Regions from separate parts of the Pseudoalteromonas sp. T1lg76 genome, predicted to be linked through region 1. Evidence: predicted binding sites of a transcription regulator. Region 1 holds the regulator's gene; the other holds the start of a gene.
The links. The regulator ArgR, encoded in region 1, controls arginine synthesis, uptake and breakdown. The targets are predictions, from matches to a motif close to ANTGAATANNTATTCANT.
Positions count from the first base shown of each region.

Region 2: a site for ArgR is predicted at 2,244-2,261, ahead of C2M35_RS03615 (aspartate aminotransferase family protein). Genes of this name have one in related genera too.

Region 1 is NZ_PQCE01000010.1:9,225-18,935, reverse strand. Features, by position in the region: gene aceE (pyruvate dehydrogenase (acetyl-transferring), homodimeric type) at 1-72, opposite strand, end outside; gene pdhR (pyruvate dehydrogenase complex transcriptional repressor PdhR) at 161-910, opposite strand; gene mdh (malate dehydrogenase) at 1,193-2,128, opposite strand; gene argR (transcriptional regulator ArgR) at 2,622-3,089, shown strand; gene C2M35_RS04295 (Dyp-type peroxidase) at 3,128-4,024, opposite strand; gene C2M35_RS04290 (ABC transporter ATP-binding protein) at 4,085-5,125, opposite strand; gene C2M35_RS04285 (ABC transporter permease) at 5,125-6,756, opposite strand; gene C2M35_RS04280 (Fe(3+) ABC transporter substrate-binding protein) at 6,770-7,786, opposite strand; gene C2M35_RS04270 (Spy/CpxP family protein refolding chaperone) at 8,643-9,095, opposite strand; gene C2M35_RS04265 (response regulator transcription factor) at 9,261-9,711, shown strand, end outside.
Region 2 is NZ_PQCE01000009.1:26,137-35,847, forward strand. Features, by position in the region: gene C2M35_RS03600 (hypothetical protein) at 1-824, shown strand, start outside; gene C2M35_RS03605 (mechanosensitive ion channel family protein) at 878-1,750, shown strand; gene C2M35_RS03610 (Lrp/AsnC family transcriptional regulator) at 1,747-2,175, opposite strand; gene C2M35_RS03615 (aspartate aminotransferase family protein) at 2,336-3,544, shown strand; gene astA (arginine N-succinyltransferase) at 3,569-4,603, shown strand; gene astD (succinylglutamate-semialdehyde dehydrogenase) at 4,613-6,073, shown strand; partial or broken gene C2M35_RS03630 (DUF1338 domain-containing protein) at 6,113-6,915, shown strand; gene C2M35_RS03635 (sigma-54 dependent transcriptional regulator) at 7,217-8,587, shown strand; gene C2M35_RS03640 (thioredoxin domain-containing protein) at 8,621-9,430, shown strand.

The DNA.
Region 1 (9,711 bases):
TACAGACTCAAGGGCTTGTAACCACTCTTGGGTTTCTAATGCGTCTACGTCAACTTTATTGACTTCAGACATATGGAGTTTTCCTTATGTTTAAAATACGAATTTAAAATGCTAAAAAGCCCCCGTGCGAGCAAGGCTCCACAGGGGCTTAAAGCGAATTTTATTGTGTGCGGGTACGTCGCAATGAGCGCTCGATACGTGAGTGCTCCTTGGTTGCTTCCAATAATGCCTCTTCGATAAAGGCTAAGTGGGCATTACTGGCTAAACGTGCCTGCTCTGGGTGCCCTTCAATAACGGCTCCCATCAACACTTGACGGTGCTCAGCAAGTTGCTGTGACACCTCGGTTTTCTTCATCAGTACCTGCAGGTTTTGCAGGACATTTTGCTCCAGCAAGGCCTGCATACCGCGCACCAAATGCAGCAAAACTACATTGTGTGACGCTTCGGCGATGCAAAAATGAAAGGCATTTATGGCTTTGGCCTTCGCCGCCAGGTCATCGCTTACCTGAGCGATTTTTTCAAAGCTTTCTTTAACCTTGTCAAAATCAGTTTGGGTACCACGCAAAGCTGCATAGTACGCCGCAATTCCTTCAAGGGCATGACGAAACTCAAGTAAATCAAATTGTGATTCCGGGTGCTTGCTGATCAGCTCGAAAAGCGGATCGCTTAACCCTTCCTCCAACTGGTTTTTCACAAAGGTGCCACCGCCTTGACGACGAGTGACTAAGCCTTTGGCTTCGAGTTTTTGAATTGCTTCGCGCAGCGACGGACGAGAGACTTCAAACTGTTTGGCAAGCTCACGCTCCGGCGGTAATTTTTCACCCGGTGCTAACGAGCCCTCGAGAATCATGTTCTCAAGTTGCGCTAGGATCACATCCGAAAGTTTCGCTGCTTTGACTTTTAATGACATGGTTATCTTTAGCTTCGGGTAAATTGGTCATACCAAAAAGTGCGGATAAGGTATCAGATTCCCCTCAGGCTGTCAAAATTGCCGCTATACACCGCCATTTTTATTCACTTCAGTATGTAAGATATGGACAAAAGTGAAAGTAATTTTCGCTCGGTAACAAATGGTCAAACCAGTTAATTGTATGTAAAAAGGCATAAAAAAAGCCCCTACAACAATCTGTAGAGGCTTATGCATCCGCGAGTAATACTCAAGGGATGCGACTAACTGCCCAAAGGCGTTAGCTTATTTATTCATGAAGTCGACACCTTCTTGGATGTCTTTGTTCAGAGTTGCAAGCATGTCGTCTTTTGCTTTTTGCTCAAACGCGCTTAGCTCGCCGTAAGAAAGAAGCTCTTCAACACCGTTCTTACCAAGACGTACTGGCTGTGCGAAGAATTGTGCGTCTTCACCATTACCTTCAACGTAAGCGTATTCGATCACGTCTTCACCCTGTAGGCCTTTCACTAGTGATAGGCAGAAACGTGCTGCCGCTGCACCCATTGAAAGTGTTGCGCTACCGCCACCGGCTTTAGCTTCAACAACTTCAGTACCCGCGTTTTGAATACGTGTAGTAAGTGCTGCGATTTCCTCGTCAGAGAAAGTAGCGCCTTCCACTTGTGAAAGAAGAGGAAGAATCGTTGTGCCCGAGTGACCACCGATCACAGGAACTTTAACCTGGCTAACGTCTAGACCTTTAAGCTCGGCAACGAAAGTCTCGGCACGGATAACATCAAGCGTTGTTACACCGAATACGCGAGCTGGGTCATAAGTACCCGCTTTTTTGAATACTTCAGCAACGATTGGCACAGTGCCGTTTACCGGGTTAGTGATAACACCCACCATGGCTTTAGGACAGTTTTTAACTATGCCTTCAGCAAGAGTCTGGATGATGCTCGCGTTTACGTTGAATAGGTCAGCACGATCCATGCCCGGCTTACGTGGCATACCCGCTGGGATCAAAACAACGTCACAACCGCTTAGTGCTGCATCAAGGTCGTCTTTACCGAAACCTTTTACTGCTACTGCAGTTGGGATGTGTGATAGGTCTACGGCAACACCAGGAACAACAGGCGCTACGTCGTATAGAGACAGTTCAGAACCAGCAGGAAGGCTATTTTTTAGTAGTAAAGATAGCGCTTGACCGATACCACCGGCAGCACCTAAAACGGCAACTTTCATTTTAATTCTCCGTAAATAACGAGACTAGGTTATGTGAGATTAGGGTCATCAGACCTAAAGATGGCCTAAAGATAATGAAAATAGGCGATAAAGACAAATTAATCCGCGTTATTTTGAGGATAATCTCGACCATAGTCGTAAACTTAACTGTAAAGATTCTAGGGTCTGTTTATCTTTGAGGTTTACTTTATGTTCAATCTAAACGCATTCTGGTCACGACGCTCGTTATGGTGCATAGTCATTCTATGTACATAGCGAGTAACACAGAGCAGGATGCGTTTAGATGAACCCTTAGGGCAGCGCTTGTAGCGCATTTCTACTGTGTTGTTACATGTTCATGTAGAATAACTACACCACACATGTGCCGCCTTGTATAAATACACTACAAACTGCTGAAGAAACAAACAGCAAAGGTCAACAGACCCTACTAAGATGAAATACACTGACTTCTTAGGTAGAATATTGACAACAATTTGCAAAGAAGAATGACATTATGCAAGCGCAAGAAAAACAGGAAGCTTTAGTAAAAGCCTTTAAGGCAATTCTTAAAGAAGAAAACTTTGGTTCACAAGGTGAGATTGTCGACGCCCTTAAAGAACAAGGTTTTGACAACATCAGTCAAAGCAAGGTTTCGCGCATGCTTAGTAAATTCGGCGCGGTGCGAACCCGTAATGCCAAACAGGAAATGGTGTACTGTTTGCCGGCCGAACTCGCCGTACCAACCGCTAAGTCCCCACTGCGCCAATTGGTGATCGATATAGTTCACAATGAAATGATGATCATCATCAACACCAGCCCGGGTGCGGCGCAATTGATTGCCCGCCTGCTCGACTCCTTGGGCAAGGCCGATGGCGTACTGGGTACCATAGCCGGTGACGATACCATCTTTATTGCTCCCGCCAAGGTGTCTGAAATCGATGTCACCTTAGATCGGGTACGCAAACTATTCGATAACGTATAAAAAAAGAGGCGCTCGCCTCTTTTTCTTTGTTCAATTACTTATAAACTTTTCAGTAATTCCACCGAGGGAGCAAAGAAAGCCGCGCCCATATCCGCCTGGGTGAAGTCGAGCCAGGCATCATAATGCAGATAATTACCCAGCTGGCTATTAAGCATTTGCGCAAAGGCATTACCACTGGCGGCGCAGGTCACCGACAGCAGACCTTGTTTATTCATACTCGCAAAGGGCATACCCTGATGTAATAACAACGGCTGGCCCTTTTCATCTTTTAACTCGGTGCACACCGCATGACTGTTGGCGTTAAGCGGCATCAACAGTTCACTGTCAAGACGCGTGCGTCCCATTACCAGCTCCTGATCTTCCTGACTTAGTGCCTGCCAGGACGTGAGGTTATGGGTAAAGCGCTGCACATGGATATAGCTGCCATGCGCAAAATACTCTTCGTCACTGACTAAAGCGGTAAGCATTTTCTGGCGCCCGAAAGGGGTATCCGGAGCATAAACAAAGCCGTTAAAATCGCGACCATCGAGAAAGCGGAAACAGCTGATTTCCTCGACCAGCTCCACCTTTCCTGCCAATAATTGCAAAACCCGCTGACCAAAAAGGTGATTTACGTCTTCACGGTCCGAGCGTATTTGCACAAATAAATCGAATGGCTGCACACCGACGCTATGATCGCTATGACTGATACGAGGAAAACTCGTGAGTGTTGATGGTGTACGTTGGGGGTGTAATAGCGGCCAATACTGAGCGCCGATGGCAACAAAGCTGGCCACCATGGCCTCAGAGAAGCGCTCGTCAAACTCCGTCTGCACATCGAGGAGCTGAGCAAGTTTGCCCTTGAGTGCTTCATCCTGACCATCAAGGACATTAAAAAACAGATGCAAGCCATGTAAGTTAGCTTGCGCGCACACGCCGGATTGCGCTTTGGCCATCTAATTTCCTATGTTTTTATTCTTGGATTGTGCCCGCCTGCGCTGCGGGCTGGGGCTGTTTTAGGCGGTGAAAAAATTCACCGCATGTGAACTAATTGTAATAGATAGCCTTTGTCCCGGCAAAAACTCTTGTTCAGGTTGTTTTACTGGTATTTCAATCTCTTGCCCTAACACCTGCACCCGATAAACATACTCGGTGCCGACAAAACGCTTAGACACAACGGTTACAGGCCCCTTGTCATCGCGTATCAGTTGCAAGTCGTGCGGGCGCACGTATAACTGCCCGGTAAGCTCATTGCCCGCCACCGCTTGGTGCGATTGAACCACGCCAAACTGGGTTTCAAAGTGATAGTCATCCTGTTTTTGCGCATCCAGATATAAACCTGAGCCAAGAAACTCGGCCACCACTTTCGAGCGCGGGTGATGAAAAAGCTGCTGCGGTGTGCCCTGTTGAGCAATTTGCCCTTGGTGCATCACAGCTAGGGTATCGGCAAAGGCAAAGGCCTCTTCCTTGGAGTGAGTCACGAAAATCGCCGACACCTGCTGGTCTTTAATAATGCGACGAATATCGGCGATCAGCTGAAAGCGCACCTGATGGTCAATATTGGAAAAAGGCTCATCCAACAACAAGAGGCTAGGCTTATAGGCTAAGGCTCGGGCGATGGCGACTCGCTGCTGCTGGCCACCGGATAACTGATGCGGGTAGCGGTTGGCACAGTCTTCGAGATGCACCAGCGCCAGCATTTCCTTAACCCGCTGCACCTTGTTGGCCCGGGTCATGGCCTTTAAACCAAAGGCGATATTCTGGGCCACATTTAAGTGTGGAAATAGGGCATAGTCCTGAAACATCATGCCCATATTACGATGCTGAGGCGCCACAAAGCGATTATCGTCGCATAAAATGGTCTCGCCGAGACGGATAACCCCTTGATGCGGGCGCAGCAAACCGGCGATGGCCTTAAGAGTGGTGGTTTTGCCGCAGCCACTGGCTCCTAACAGGCAAAGAATTTCGTTATCGCCCAAATGCAGGCTCAGGTTATCCACCACGGCACGCTCGCCATAGTTAAAGCTGATATTGTCTAAATGAAGCTGTGCCGTCATCAGTGTTTTTGCTCCATAGAGCGGTTAATAAAATAAAGCGGAATAAGACCCACAAGGACGATAAACAAGGCCGCCACCGAGGCCAGCTCAAGCTGTTCGTCGCTGACATATTGGAACACATGGGTGGCCAGGGTTTCGAAATTAAAAGGCCGCAGCAGCAAGGCCGCTGGTAGCTCTTTCATACATTCGATAAAGACCAATAATCCCGCGGTTAAAATGCCCCGCTTAAGAATAGGAATATGTACACTGGTCAGGGTTTGCCTCGCATTGCGCCCCATGGACTGGCTGGCCATATCTAAACTCGGGCTAATACGGCTAAAACTCGATTCTATGCTGCCGTGGGCAATGGCGTAAAAGCGCACCACATAGGCAAACACAATCGCAAACAGGGTGCCGCTTAAGAACAGCCCAGGAGCCTTATCGTAGGGCTCAAGCCACAGATTGATGCTCTCTTCCAGAGTCGTCAGCGGCAACAACACGGCGATGGCCAGTACCGTACCCGGTAAGGCATAGCCTGTGCTGGCCAGACGCCCAGGCCAAAGGCTGGCAGGCGAAGGCGTTAAGCGCTGAAAGTAAACCACCAAGATACTCAGGGTAATAGCCAGAACACTCACCAGAGCGGAAATCTTCAGGCTTTGCCAGGCATAAAGGAAAAACTCGCTGTTCCAGGCCTGCTCGAAGTAATCGATGGCATAACCCCCGAGCACCCAGACCGGCACCACAAAGGCAACCAATAATACTAGGCTGGCAAAAGCGCTGGCGGCGAATGCCTTGCCACCGGTGAGCGGATAGAGAGACTCATCACTGAACTGAGTTTGTCGCTCAAACACAGCCTGATTACGACGGGAATAGCGCTCAATAAAAATCGCCACAAACAGAATTAGCAGCATGATTCCGGAAATTTTCGCCGCCGCGGTCAAGGAGTAGTAACCAAACCAAGTATCATAAACGGCGGTTGTTAAAGTGCTGACGGCAAAGTAACTTACGGTGGCAAAGTCGGCCATGGCTTCCATGCTGATCAACGCTACCGCCGCGGCAATGGCGCCCTGGCTCAAAGGCAGACTGATCTTAAAAAAGCTTTGCACCGGCGTATTCCCCATGATCTCCGCGGCCTGCACCAGCTTATGTGACTGCTCCTTAAGCGCCGTTTTAAAAATTAAAAACAAATAGGGATATAACACCAGGGCCAGCATAACTATGGCACCGCCTAGGGTACGGATATCGAAAAACCAATAGTCGTCGGGAGATTGCCAACCAAAGGCATCGCGCAGCGCAATTTGCACTGGCCCCGCATAGTCGAACAAATCTGTATACACGTAGGCAATCAGGTAGGAGGGCATGGCCAGGGGCAACATCAAGGCCCAGGAAAAAAGCTTTTTACCGGGGAAATCACAATAGGCCACCAACCATCCCAGCGGCAGCGCTATCACGCAGCTCAACAAGGCCACGCCAAGGATCAACAAGATGGTGTTGCCGATATAATCCCACAGCACGGTTTCCCACAAATGCGCAAACACCAGAGGATCACTTTGCAAGGATTCAAAAATCAGGAAGCCTAACGGCAACGACAGGCCTAAGCCTGTCGTCCACGCAATCAGCTGCCACCAGGACAGCGAAAATTTAAACTGCATTGAAACTAATCAGTTAAAGGTCGAATTTAACCTCGTCAAGGAGTCGTAACGCGGCGCTACGGTGCTTGCTAATTTCCCCCAGCGGCAGCGTATCTTCTTTAAACTCACCCCAGGACGCAACCAACTCAGACAAGGGCACACCCGGCTTCACCGGATATTCCATATTGACGGAGGCATACATATTTTGTGCCGTATTGTCGGTCATAAACTCGATCAGTTTCAAGGCATTTTCCTTGTTTTTCGAGTGCTTGGTCAGTACCACACCAGAGACGTTCACATGCGCGCCACGGTCTTGCTGGTTAGGGAAGTTGATATACACGGCATCCGCCCAGGCCTTTTGCTGCTCATCCTGCATCATTTTGCCGAAGTAATAGCTGTTGCCTATGGCCACATCACACAGGCCCTCTTTCACCGCTCTCACTTGAGCGCGGTCATTCCCTTGCGGCTTACGCGCCAGGTTGGCTTTTAGGCCTTCGAGCCACTTTTTCGTCTCGGCTTCACCATGGTGAGCTATCATGGATGCCACCAAACCCAGGTTATAAGGGTGCTTGCCCGGACGCATACAAACCTTGTTGGCATACGCATCCGTGGCCAGGTCTTCGTAACTCAGGCTATCTAGCTTGCCGACTCTGTCTTTTGACGAATAAACATTACGAACGCGCTTGGTCAGTGCCACCCACTGACCATCAGGGTCGCGAAAGCCGGCAGGAATATTGGCATCGATCTGCTCGCTGCTGATGGTTTGCGTCAGTGCCATGTCTTCTAGCTGCATTAGCGCACTGAAGTTTGAGGTTAGCACCAAATCAGCCTGCGTATGCTTGCCTTCACGCTTTAAACGCTCGATAAGACCTTTTTTGGCAAACACCACCTTGGTTTCGATACCGGTTTGCTCGGTGAATTTTTCTAAAATAGGTTCAATTAAGAAGGGCTGGCGAAATGAGTAAATATTAACGGTTTCTGAGGCTAATGCTGGCGCTGCAGACAAAACTGAAACAACCGATGCCAATGCAAATCCAAGTGCTTTCTTCACCAAGAGCTCCTAGTTAAATAAAAATAATTCTCAAAAGCATCATACTGTTTAAGACGAAAAAGTACAGTGCTAAACCGCTGGTAACCCCAATAATTTCCCAGTTGGCCCCCCACCTTGTGAGATATATCTTACAAGTCACATGGCGATTGCCGCAATCAGTGCTAAAAATTTAAACAAAACATTGCGTAACTCATTATTTATTAAGGAAAACATAGTTTATTACGCGGGTTTTACAGCTTTTATTATGAGTTTACCTGGCTGACCAGGGAAGAAACATTCCCTTATACTATCTTCATTGCTTGTGAGGGCGTACAAGCGGCAAAGTTAGGAAAACTTAGCAGGGACTGCCAGGAAGGACAGCTGCAGGATGCAGAACACGAAGGACTGTAATCTAGGACAAGGAAAAAGAGCAGGATGCTCAGGCACAGGATGTGCGAGGGGATACGGGCATTGGTTCGCCTAAGGAACGCCAGCAGGGAGCGGGCAACACAGGATGTGGGGGAGAGAACCAAAGCGGCTTAGTTATTCAAAATGCTAACTACATGCGATGCACTAAACCGTACGACAGGTTGTCACAGGAAAAAGGGGACAGGGACGACACTGCAGCAGCCATGTTGCAGCTTAATCACCCAGTGATTACAGGGAATTGAACTTGCTTCAATGCCGGCAGGATGCTGGAAAATTCCGTCAGCGCGACCTATATGGTCGCGTCTTTTTTATCTGCAATAAAATTTATCCCTGGTGTTTAACTGATGCTCACACTGTATTCCCGGCAGCGTTCATCTCCTTATAAACACACAAAGAAAAAGGGAGAAATTTCCCCCTTTTATTACTGCGTAGCTCAAATCAAACCAGCTTATTTATTGGCATCCCGTTTCTCGGCGTGACGTTTTTTACGCTTTTCCTTCATTTGTGCAAACTTTTGTTGCTGCTCTTCGGTAAGAAGATTCCATACCTGATGCTTGCTTTTCAGATGAGCAATCTTGCGCTCCATCTGTTTACTTTGCTGGGCCTGAATGATTTCTCGGGCCGCCTGCTCATCAAAACTTTCGCTGGTATTAGTTAGCGCTTGCAAAGCCTTGTAGCCCTCGTGACGCGAGCCTCGTTGCGGCTTAAGTTGTTTATTGGCATCCATAATGGCTTTGATTTGCGTTTGCTGTTGCTCGCTAAGCTGTAATTGCTCAATCATGTGCTCGCTTAGCATGCCGCGCTCACCCTGCTTATGATGACCGCCCTGGCCTGCCATGGCAACGCTTGATGCTAAGCCGATAGAAATAACGGCGGCTGTAAGTAATTTATTTAATTTCATAACGGACTCCTAAGTTGTCCTTGGTTGTGAACTGGGTGTGTTATTTACTCTAGCAAGCGCAACGCAAAGCAGTGTCAGGAGCACGTAAAGGTTGTGTAAAGGTGTCGCACTGGAAACTTGCTATCAGTTAAGATGAAACTAGTTCCCGTGTTTTTGAGATAGGCGATGAAGGTTTTATTAATAGACGACGACATTGAACTGGCCTCCATGCTCAGTGAATATATACACTCCCAAGGCTTTGAAGTGGAATGTGCCCACGATGGTGAGCAAGGTCTGGTAGTGGCCATGGAAAACAGACATGACCTGATCCTGCTTGATGTAATGCTGCCTAAGCTCGACGGCTTTGAGGTACTTAAGCAACTGCGCGCCAATTCCTTGGTACCAGTGATCATGCTAACCGCCAAGGGCGATGATTTTGATCGCATCTTCGGCCTTGAGCTTGGTGCCGACGACTATATTCCCAAACCCTTTAATCATCGCGAACTGATAGCAAGGATCAAGGCGATCACCCGGCGCATAGAACATATAAACAACAGCCAGCCGCGCCAAGAGTTGGAATTTGCCAACCTGAATATCTGTATGCAAAGTCGCAGCGCCAGCGCGCAAGGGCAAGCCC
Region 2 (9,711 bases), on a different contig from region 1:
ATCAGCACAAATTTGTGACCCTAGATCCGCAATTAAGAGAAGTCTCCGGCATCGAATTCGATAAGCGTGGGCGCTTGTGGGCCATCAATGACGGCGGCGACGGCCCATTTTTATATCAGGTCGATGAACAGGGTAAGGTGCAACAACGCATCGAAGTCACCAATGCCAAAAACATCGACTGGGAGGACATGACTCAAAACGAGTTTGGTCACTTCTTTTTAGGGGATTTTGGCAATAACGAACATAACCGTCGTTGGCTGACCATTTATAAAATTGAAAACCCTATCGACATCAAATCCGGTAAGGCCTTTGCGGAGATCATTAAATTCACCTACAAGGAGCTGTGGGAAGAGCCGCTGACCCCGGAGCGGAAAAACTTCGATTTAGAGGCATTTGTCGAATACAAACATAAGCTCTACTTATTTACCAAAAACCGTACCCAGCCTTTCGATGGTAAAACCAATCTCTATCGCATCGGCAATCATGCCGACAATTACGAGGCTGAGTTTATCGGCTCCTTTAAAACCTGCACCACGGCGGAGAAACTCTGTTGGGTCACCTCGGCGGCCATGAGCCCGGATCGCTCTACCCTGGCCCTGCTCGACTCGACCGATCTTTGGTTGTTTAGAAACTGGCAGGGAGATAATTTTTTCTCCGGCGAGGTAGAAAAAGTAAACCTCGGCATAGTCACACAAAAAGAAGCAGTCACCTTTTACGACAACAACACGGTTGTAATAGCCGACGAAGAGTTTAAGGGCATAGGCCGTAATATCTATATATTTAAGCTCGATGAGCAAAAACTTGAACCCATGGATATAGACTAATAAATCGGCTTGGCTCTTATTGGCCTATAATACAAAAATAAAAGGATACGACTTTGTTAAATAGCCCTTTTTTCGAAAAGCTCACACAGGCGCTAGAGACCGTAGTCTTTAGTTACGGCGGCTCAGAATTCACTCTGGCCAAGCTGATCCAAATTCCACTGATTATTTTAGTGGTGTGGGTTTTGGTACGCTATATCGGCAAGCTGCTACAGAGAAAAATCAGCAATAAGCGTATCGGCCCGGATGCCGCACTGCTGTTTAAACGTATCTACCTGGTGCTGTGCGTTGTTATCATCGTTTTCACCACCTTGGAAGTGCTCAACATTCCGCTTACCGCTTTCGCCTTTGTCTCAGGTGCGGTGGCCATTGGCGTCGGTTTTGGCGCCCAGAATATCATTAACAACTTTATCAGCGGCTGGATTTTGATTTGGGAGCGCCCCATACGCATCGGCGACTTTCTAGAGGTGGGTGATGCCAAGGGCGTGGTGGAAACCATCAATACCCGCTCTACCCGTATTCGTCGCAGCGACGGCGTGCACATGCTGGTGCCCAATAGCCAACTGCTTGAAAATACAGTGACCAACTGGACGCTGATCGACACCATGGCCAGAACCCATGTACGAGTCGGTGTAGCCTATGGCAGCGATGTGGTTCTGGTCGCCAAGTTGCTCAATGAAATACTAAGTGAAACCGAGGCGGTGCTGCAAACCCCAAAACCCACGGTAATTTTTGCAGACTTTGGTGACAGCGCTTTGATATTCGATGCGGTGTTCTGGGTTAACGCCGAGGCCGAGGCCAGTGTACGCAAGGTAAAAAGCGATATTCGTTTTGCTATTTGCGCCAGTTTTGCGGCCCATAATGTAGTGATCTCCTTCCCACAAAGGGATCTGCATATCGACGGTGAGCTAACCCTCAAACGCCATTAGCGCTTAAACTTGGTCTCCAAAATCACCGAGGAGGTGGTGCGCTCTACACCATCAAGATTGCCGATATCATCAAGCAGGTGACTCAGTTTTTCTAAACTTTGCGCCTGCACCAGGGCGATAAGATCGTATTCCCCACTGATGGCATAGAGTTCGGTAATGGCATCAATATGCTTAAGTTCGATATTGGTTTTGGTGGTGAGCTTTTGTTTGACCTTGATAGACACATGGGCGGACACCATGGACGATAAATAGGCATCACCATATTCGACACTGTAGCCCTTAATTACCCCGCTTTCCTCAAGCTTCTGCATACGGCTTTGCACCGTAGAGCGCGACAAATCTAAGGCACGGGCGAGATCTGAGATGCTGGCACGGGCGTTGGTTCTAAGCATGGCCAGGAGCTTTTCATCTTGTTTATTTGTCATTATGGTTGCCGATTTCGTCATTTTGATAGAGATTATACGCAAATTTATCAATATGACACTGCAAATTTAATGCTTAAGTAGTCAATATAAGGGCCATAATAATCGACTATAATTAGCGGCCATCCATTTTCGAGCCGCTCTCTCATTTTAAAGGTGTGTCATGCAAGTAAACCGCGAACTATTTAATGAAGTAATGGTACCTAACTACAACCCGTCTGAGGTTATCCCGGTTAAGGGCGAAGGCTCTCGCGTATGGGATCAGCAAGGTAACGAGTTTATCGACTTTGCCGGTGGTATCGCCGTTAACTGTTTAGGCCACTGTCATCCAGCTTTAGTTAGCGCCTTAAAAGAGCAAGGCGAGAAAATCTGGCACCTGGCTAACGTGATGACCAATGAGCCTGCGCTGCGCCTGGCTAAAAAGCTAACCGATGCCACCTTTGCCGAAAAAGTGTATTACGCCAACTCAGGTGCCGAAGCGAACGAAGCGGCGCTAAAACTGGCTCGTCGTTGGGCACTGGATAAATTCGGCGCACAAAAATCTAAGATCATCGCCTTTAATAAAGGCTTCCACGGTCGTACTTTCTTCACCGTAACCGTAGGTGGCCAAGCCGCTTACTCTGACGGCTTCGGTCCTAAGCCGGGCGATATCGTGCACTGTGATTACAACGACCTGGAAACATTCAAATCACTTATCGATGACAACACCTGTGCGGTGATGATGGAACCACTGCAGGGTGAAGGCGGCATCATTGCCCCTGAAGCAGATTTCGTTAAAGGCGTGCGTGAACTGTGCGATAAGCACAATGCCCTGCTTATTTTCGATGAAGTACAAACCGGTGTTGGCCGCTTAGGTCACCTATACGCTTACCAAGGTCTAGGTGTAACGCCTGATATCCTAAGCACAGCCAAAGCCTTGGGCGGTGGTTTCCCTATCGGCGCCATGCTGACCACCACCGATATCGCCGAGCACCTAAAGCCAGGCACACACGGCTCTACCTACGGCGGTAACCCGCTGGCCTGTGCCGTTGCTGAAGCCGCATTCGACACAGTAAACACCCCAGAAGTGCTCGAAGGCGTTAAGGTACGTGAGCAACTATTCCGTGACGGCTTGGCTGCCATCAACCACAAATACAAGGTCTTCAGTGAAGTACGCGGTCAAGGCCTATTGCTAGGTGCAGTACTGAACGAAGATTACAAGGGACGCGCCCGTGATTTCCTTAATGCCTCTATGGACAACGGCCTAATGAGCCTGGTCGCTGGCATGGATGTGGTACGCTTTACTCCTTCTCTTGTTATTCCAGAAGCGGATATCAAAGAAGGTCTGGCGCGCTTTGAAAAAGCGGTTGCTCAGGTTGTTGCTGCTAAATAACAGTAGCTGGCGACGACTAATCTTATGCTAGTTTTACGACCTATATGCGGCGATGACTTCGCCGCTTTAAAACAAATTGCCACCGAGTCAGGGCACGGCTTTACCTCCCTGCCCGTGGATGATGAGCAGTTACAGGCTAAAATCGCCCGTGCCGAGGCCAGTTTCAACAAGCAGGTCAATGGCCCTGGGGATGAAGGCTATTTGTTCGTGTTAGAAGATACCTACAGCGGCCAGATAGTTGGCACCACGGGCATTGAAGCTGCGGTGGGCATGTCTGTGCCCTTATACCACTATCGGCTGTCAACCTCAGTGCATCACAGCCCCAGCCTAGGTGTTTACAACTCGGTTGAAACCCTGTCCATGTGTAACGATTACACCGGCTGCTCGGAAATTTGTACGCTGTTTTTACGCGAAGACCACCGCAAAGGCTTAACCGGGCGTTTTCTATCGCGAATTCGCTTCTTATTTATGGCCGAGCACAGTGACCGTTTTAGCGACACCATAATCGCCGAGATGCGCGGGGTGAGCGACGAGCAAGGACATTCGCCGTTTTGGCAATGGCTACAGCAGCACTTTTTCTCCATTGAGTTTCCTCAGGCGGATCACCTGGTGGGCTTAGGGGATAAAACCTTTATCAGTGAGCTGATGCCGAAATATCCGATTTATGTCAGCCTGTTAAGCCCAGAAGCACAAGCCGTGATCGGTGCAGTGCATGAAAACACAGCCCCTGCCCTGCGCTTATTGCAGCGTGAAGGCTTTGAGCACCGCGGCTATGTTGATCTGTTCGATGCGGGTCCAACGGTAGAAGCCAAGCTAGGCAATATAGCCACGGTGCGCCAATCCAAGGTGTGTCCGGTATTGATCAAAGAAGATTTGCGACCGCAAGGCATCACCTGGGCGATATGTAATGACAAAGTCAGCGAGTTCAGGGCTATATTTAGCGATGCCGTACAGTATTGCGATATCAAACATCAACTTTATTTAAATGCGCAAACCGCACAAGCGCTTGGGGTGTCCCAAGGTGATTCAGTGCGCTTTTTCGCGCTCTCTAGTCGTTAAGGAATGACTATGCAAGTGCAATTAATTAATAACCAATGGGTTGCGGGTCAAGGCCCGGCGTTTTCATCCATCAACCCAAGTAAAAATACCGAGATTTGGCAAGGCCAAGGCGCCAGTGCCGAGCAGGTAGACGCAGCGGTAAAAAGCGCCCGTGCGGCGCAATTCGACTGGGCACAAACCGAGCTTGGTGAGCGTATCGCGCTACTAGAGCGTTTTGTCGATCAGCTTAAAGCAAACAGCGAAGAGTTAGCGACCACCATAGCCGAAGAAACCGGCAAGCCACTGTGGGAAACACGCACCGAAGTGGGTGCTATGGCAGGCAAGATTGCTATCTCAATCAAGGCTTATAACGAGCGTACCGGTACGGTTGAAAACCCCATGCCTGGCGCTCAAGCCTTTATCCGCCACAAGCCTCATGGTGTGGTTGCGGTATTCGGCCCTTATAACTTCCCAGGCCACCTGCCAAACGGTCATATAGTACCGGCTATTCTTGCGGGCAATACCGTGGTGTTCAAGCCTTCAGAGCTTACTCCTAAGGTTGCACAGCACACTCTGGAGCTTTGGCTCAAGGCCGGCCTTCCTGCAGGTGTGATTAACCTGGTTCAAGGTGAGATAGAAACGGGTAAGGCCCTGGCCTCACATCAGGATATCGACGGCCTCTTCTTTACCGGCAGCTCGCAAACCGGTCACTTACTGCATCAGCAGTTTGGCGGTCATCCGGGCAAAATTCTGGCACTGGAGATGGGCGGCAATAACCCGCTGATCATTAAAGGGGTGAGCGACATTGACGCCACGGTACACGATATTGTGCAGTCTGCCTTTATTACTTCTGGCCAGCGTTGTACCTGTGCTCGTCGTCTGTTTATCGAGCAAGGTGCGCAAGGCGATGCCATTCTTGAGCGCTTGGTAGCAGTGACTAAAAACATCCAAATTGGCGACAGCTTTGCCGAAGAGCAACCATTTATGGGCGCCATGATCAGCAAAAAAGCGGCGGCGGGCATGCGCTCGGCCTACGAGCAGCTAGTAGCCCAAGGTGCAACATCACTACTAGAGATGAAACATCTAGATGAGAACACCGGCTTTGTTAGCCCAGGTATTGTCGATGTCTCTAACATCACCCTGGCCGATGAAGAACACTTTGGCCCACTGTTAAAAGTGTATCGCTACAGTGATTTCGATGCGGCCATTGATGAGGCCAACAACACCTCATTCGGTCTATCTGCGGGTCTGCTTGGCGACTCGCAAACCGACTATGACTATTTCTTAAAGCGCATTCGCGCCGGTATTGTTAACTGGAACCGTCCAATCACTGGGGCCTCAAGTGCCGCCCCGTTTGGTGGTATCGGTGCCAGTGGCAACCATCGTGCGAGTGCCTACTATGCATCAGATTACTGTGCTTATCCTGTGGCTTCTGTGGAAGCGCCGAAAAGCACACTACCAGAAAAATTAGCGCCGGGCTTAATGCTTTAATAGAGAATAATTCACGCGCACATGCGTTAAGGAAAAAACATGCATAACGATGTAAATACATTATTTGAAAAGCTGTGGGACAACTACCTTGAAGTAACACCTTCAGCGGTAAAGGTTCACGAGCTACTAGGTTCAACGCAGCAAGATGATGTGATCAATGATCATATTGCCCTGCGTACCTTCAACCTGCCTAAAGTAGGCCTGGAAAAACTAGCCGCCCATTTTTTAGCCGTGGGTTACAAAGAGTGTGGTGAGTATCACTTCGAAGCGAAAAAGCTGTACGCTAAGCACTTCGAACATGAAGACCCAACTCAACCTAAGGTGTTTATCTCTGAGCTATTAGTTGAACAGTGCTCTGAAGAGCTACAAAAAGTCGTTCATGAGATGGTTGAGCAAATCGATGAAGCCGCCGTGACCGCCGATAACTTCTTGTACTCGGGCACTCATTGGCAGGTAAGCCATGAAACATACAAGGCGCTGCTTGCCGAAAGTGAGTATGCGGCCTGGATGGCGGCCTGGGGCTATCGTGCCAACCACTTCACCGTCAGCATAACCACCTGGCTCAGTTCGACACCATTGAACAGGTGAACCAGAAACTAAAAGATGCAGGCTTTGCGCTTAACACCTCAGGTGGCGAGATCAAAGGCTCTCCGGAAGTGCTACTTGAGCAATCATCCACCCTTGCCGATGATGCCAAGGTGCAGTTCAGTGATGGTGAGTTCGCGGTGCCAAGCTGCTTCTACGAGTTTGCTTTGCGCTATTTGCAGCCAAACGGTGAAATCTACACGGGTTTTGTTGCCGCTTCTGCGGACAAAATCTTTGAGAGCACCAACGCTCGTTAATTCAGACGGTAATATGCAGACTTCAGAAAGCCCCATTAGGGGCTTTTTTTATGATCTACATCAATATTTGTTACACCGTATTACAGCTTCTTGTGTCAAGGTGCTCACCTCATCCTGGGCATAAATCCTCTGTAATTCAGTATAAACAAAGCCTAAGGAGAAAGTATTAACTTTAATACCCATTATAGAAACTTAAAAATGCGCTAACGCCCATCAAAGCTGGCTTGCGAATAGTCCCAGCTCTTCTAGACTTTAAGCTAATCACCTCACAAATGCATGGTCTCATAGCTAAGGGTTTAGTGTGAGTAAGCGCAATACAACAACGATCCACATGGAGCGTGATGTATTGGTATTAAATTTTACCGATGAAACATGCTTAAATAACTCACGGACGAACTTACCCAACTGGCATTTTATCCATGCCAACAGCTTGGATTGTGCCTATAAAATCCTCGAGCAGCATAACTGTTACGTTGCTATAGCCTTGGTCGGACATAGCCAACAGCAAGCGGTGCTCAAAGCCGTAAAACAGCTGTCGGCCAGCCAGGACTCACTGTTATGGTTAGCGCTGTTTCGCGACGGCGACAATCTGCTAGACAATATCAGTTATTGCTTTACCGACTACTTTCTTGATTATCATCACCTCCCTGTAGACTGGGCACGGCTGGATCACACCTTGGGTCATATTTATGGCATGGCGCAACTTAAATTGCGCTCAAAACTAGGTACGGCAGCGAGCAAAGCCAACAGCATCTGCTTTGGCGAATCCAAAGAAATGCAGCAACTAAAAGAGACCCTGGATAAGGTTGCCTGTACCGATGAAACCATATTAATCGGCGGTGAAACCGGCACAGGTAAGGGCTTGTGCGCCCAATATATACATTCCTTGTCGCCACGCCGCAATGGCCCCTTTATCACGGTAAACTGTGGTGCACTGCCGCCCACCCTGATCCACTCTGAGCTTTTTGGCCATGAAAAAGGCGCGTTCACCGGTGCCAATAAGCAATATATAGGACGTATAGAACGGGCCCATAAAGGCACCTTATTTCTCGATGAAATAGGCGATTTATCATTGGAATTACAGATAAATTTACTGCATTTTCTTGAGGAAAATTATATTGAGCGCATAGGTGGTAATCAAACGACCGAGGTAGATTGTCGCATTATTTTTGCCACCCATGTAAATTTAGAAAATGCCATCGAAGAAGGCCTTTTTAGAGAAGATTTATACTATCGAATTAACATTATTCAGTTGGAGATCCCAAGTCTTAGAAAACACATTAGTGATCTCCCCCTTCTTGCCAACGACTGCCTCACAAAACTGACGCCCCCGAATCATCAATTCAGCTTTAGTGATCAGGCATTACAGGCAATGGAAGCCTACTCTTGGCCTGGCAATATCAGGGAGCTTAAAAACCGTATCCAACGTGCCATTATCATGAGTGAAAACGATATTATCACCGAGCAAGACCTGGGTATAAGGCTGCCAAAAAAATCTGACTCAAAGTCAGAGGTAATAGATTTAGTAAAACATAGATCAGAGATAGATACAGAGTTAATACTTACGGCCATTAGAAATAATGGCTACAACATCTCAGCAGCGGCAAGAGAGCTGAATATTTCGCGAACGACTTTTTATCGCTTAATTAAGAAGTGCAAAATAAAGCTGTAACTCAACCTAAGTTGCAATCCAGAGGACCACACAATGTCAACATTTATACCCAAGTATATAGTTTTAATAATTGCCTTATTCTTACTCAATGGCTGTGATGCTGAGGCACAAAACACCAAAGAGAGTAAGCTTGAACAGGAACTAAGTGCACTAAAACAAGAAGTGAGTGAGTTAAAAAAACAACTCGCGACCATAGGCGCTCAGGTTAGTGAAATTCACACCATAGCTAAAGATGCACGAAAACCGCGACATAAAACATTACCGGATCAGGAAAACTTCAATATCGACGGGACCTTACCTGAGCTCGGTGAAGCCACTGCTTCCCTTGCCATCATTGAATTTTCAGACTTTCAATGCCCCTATTGTAAGCGCTATGTAGACAATACTTTTAGCAAGCTTAAAACCAATTTCATTGAAAATGGCAAGGTTAAATATGTCGCTCGCGACTTCCCACTAGGTTTTCATGATAAGGCCAAAGGCGCGGCGGTAGCAGCCAACTGTAGCTTGCAACAAGGCGCCTATTGGCCTATGCGCGAACAGCTGTTTAACAATATGCGCCAGCTTGGCGATGAATTATACCAAAGCAGCGCCGAGCAACTTGAGCTGGATATGGATAAGTTTGCTAAATGCCTCGCGGATGAGGCTATCTTGGCCAAGGTAGAGCAGGACATGAGTTATGGCACGTCTTTGGGCATTCGCGGTACACCCAGCTTTTTGATTGGCCGAATTGAAGGCGAACGCCTTATCAATCCCACCTTGCTGGTCGGTGCCCAAAGTTATGAAACCTTTGCCGCGGTACTGAACGAACTGGCTAGCGCCCATGCCGAGCAGTCCGGCGAATAATCCATCCCAGATAGCGCGACCCGCCAACCCAGGCCAAGGTCGCGCTATTTTTACTTTACTTAGCCTTACCTGAAAATAATCACATCACGCCTGCGTAAGCCCTTTGTATTTTATTCTCTTTCTTTGTGACAAGGCCTTGTTACACAGGCCTAATTGTCGATATCAACCCCCTGCTATCGAGTCCCACGCTTTGCGAAAAAGTGTTCGTATCTGTTCACCCGCTGTTGAACAATGACAAAAAAAAATAACATATTGATATTTATAATATTAATTTATTTTTG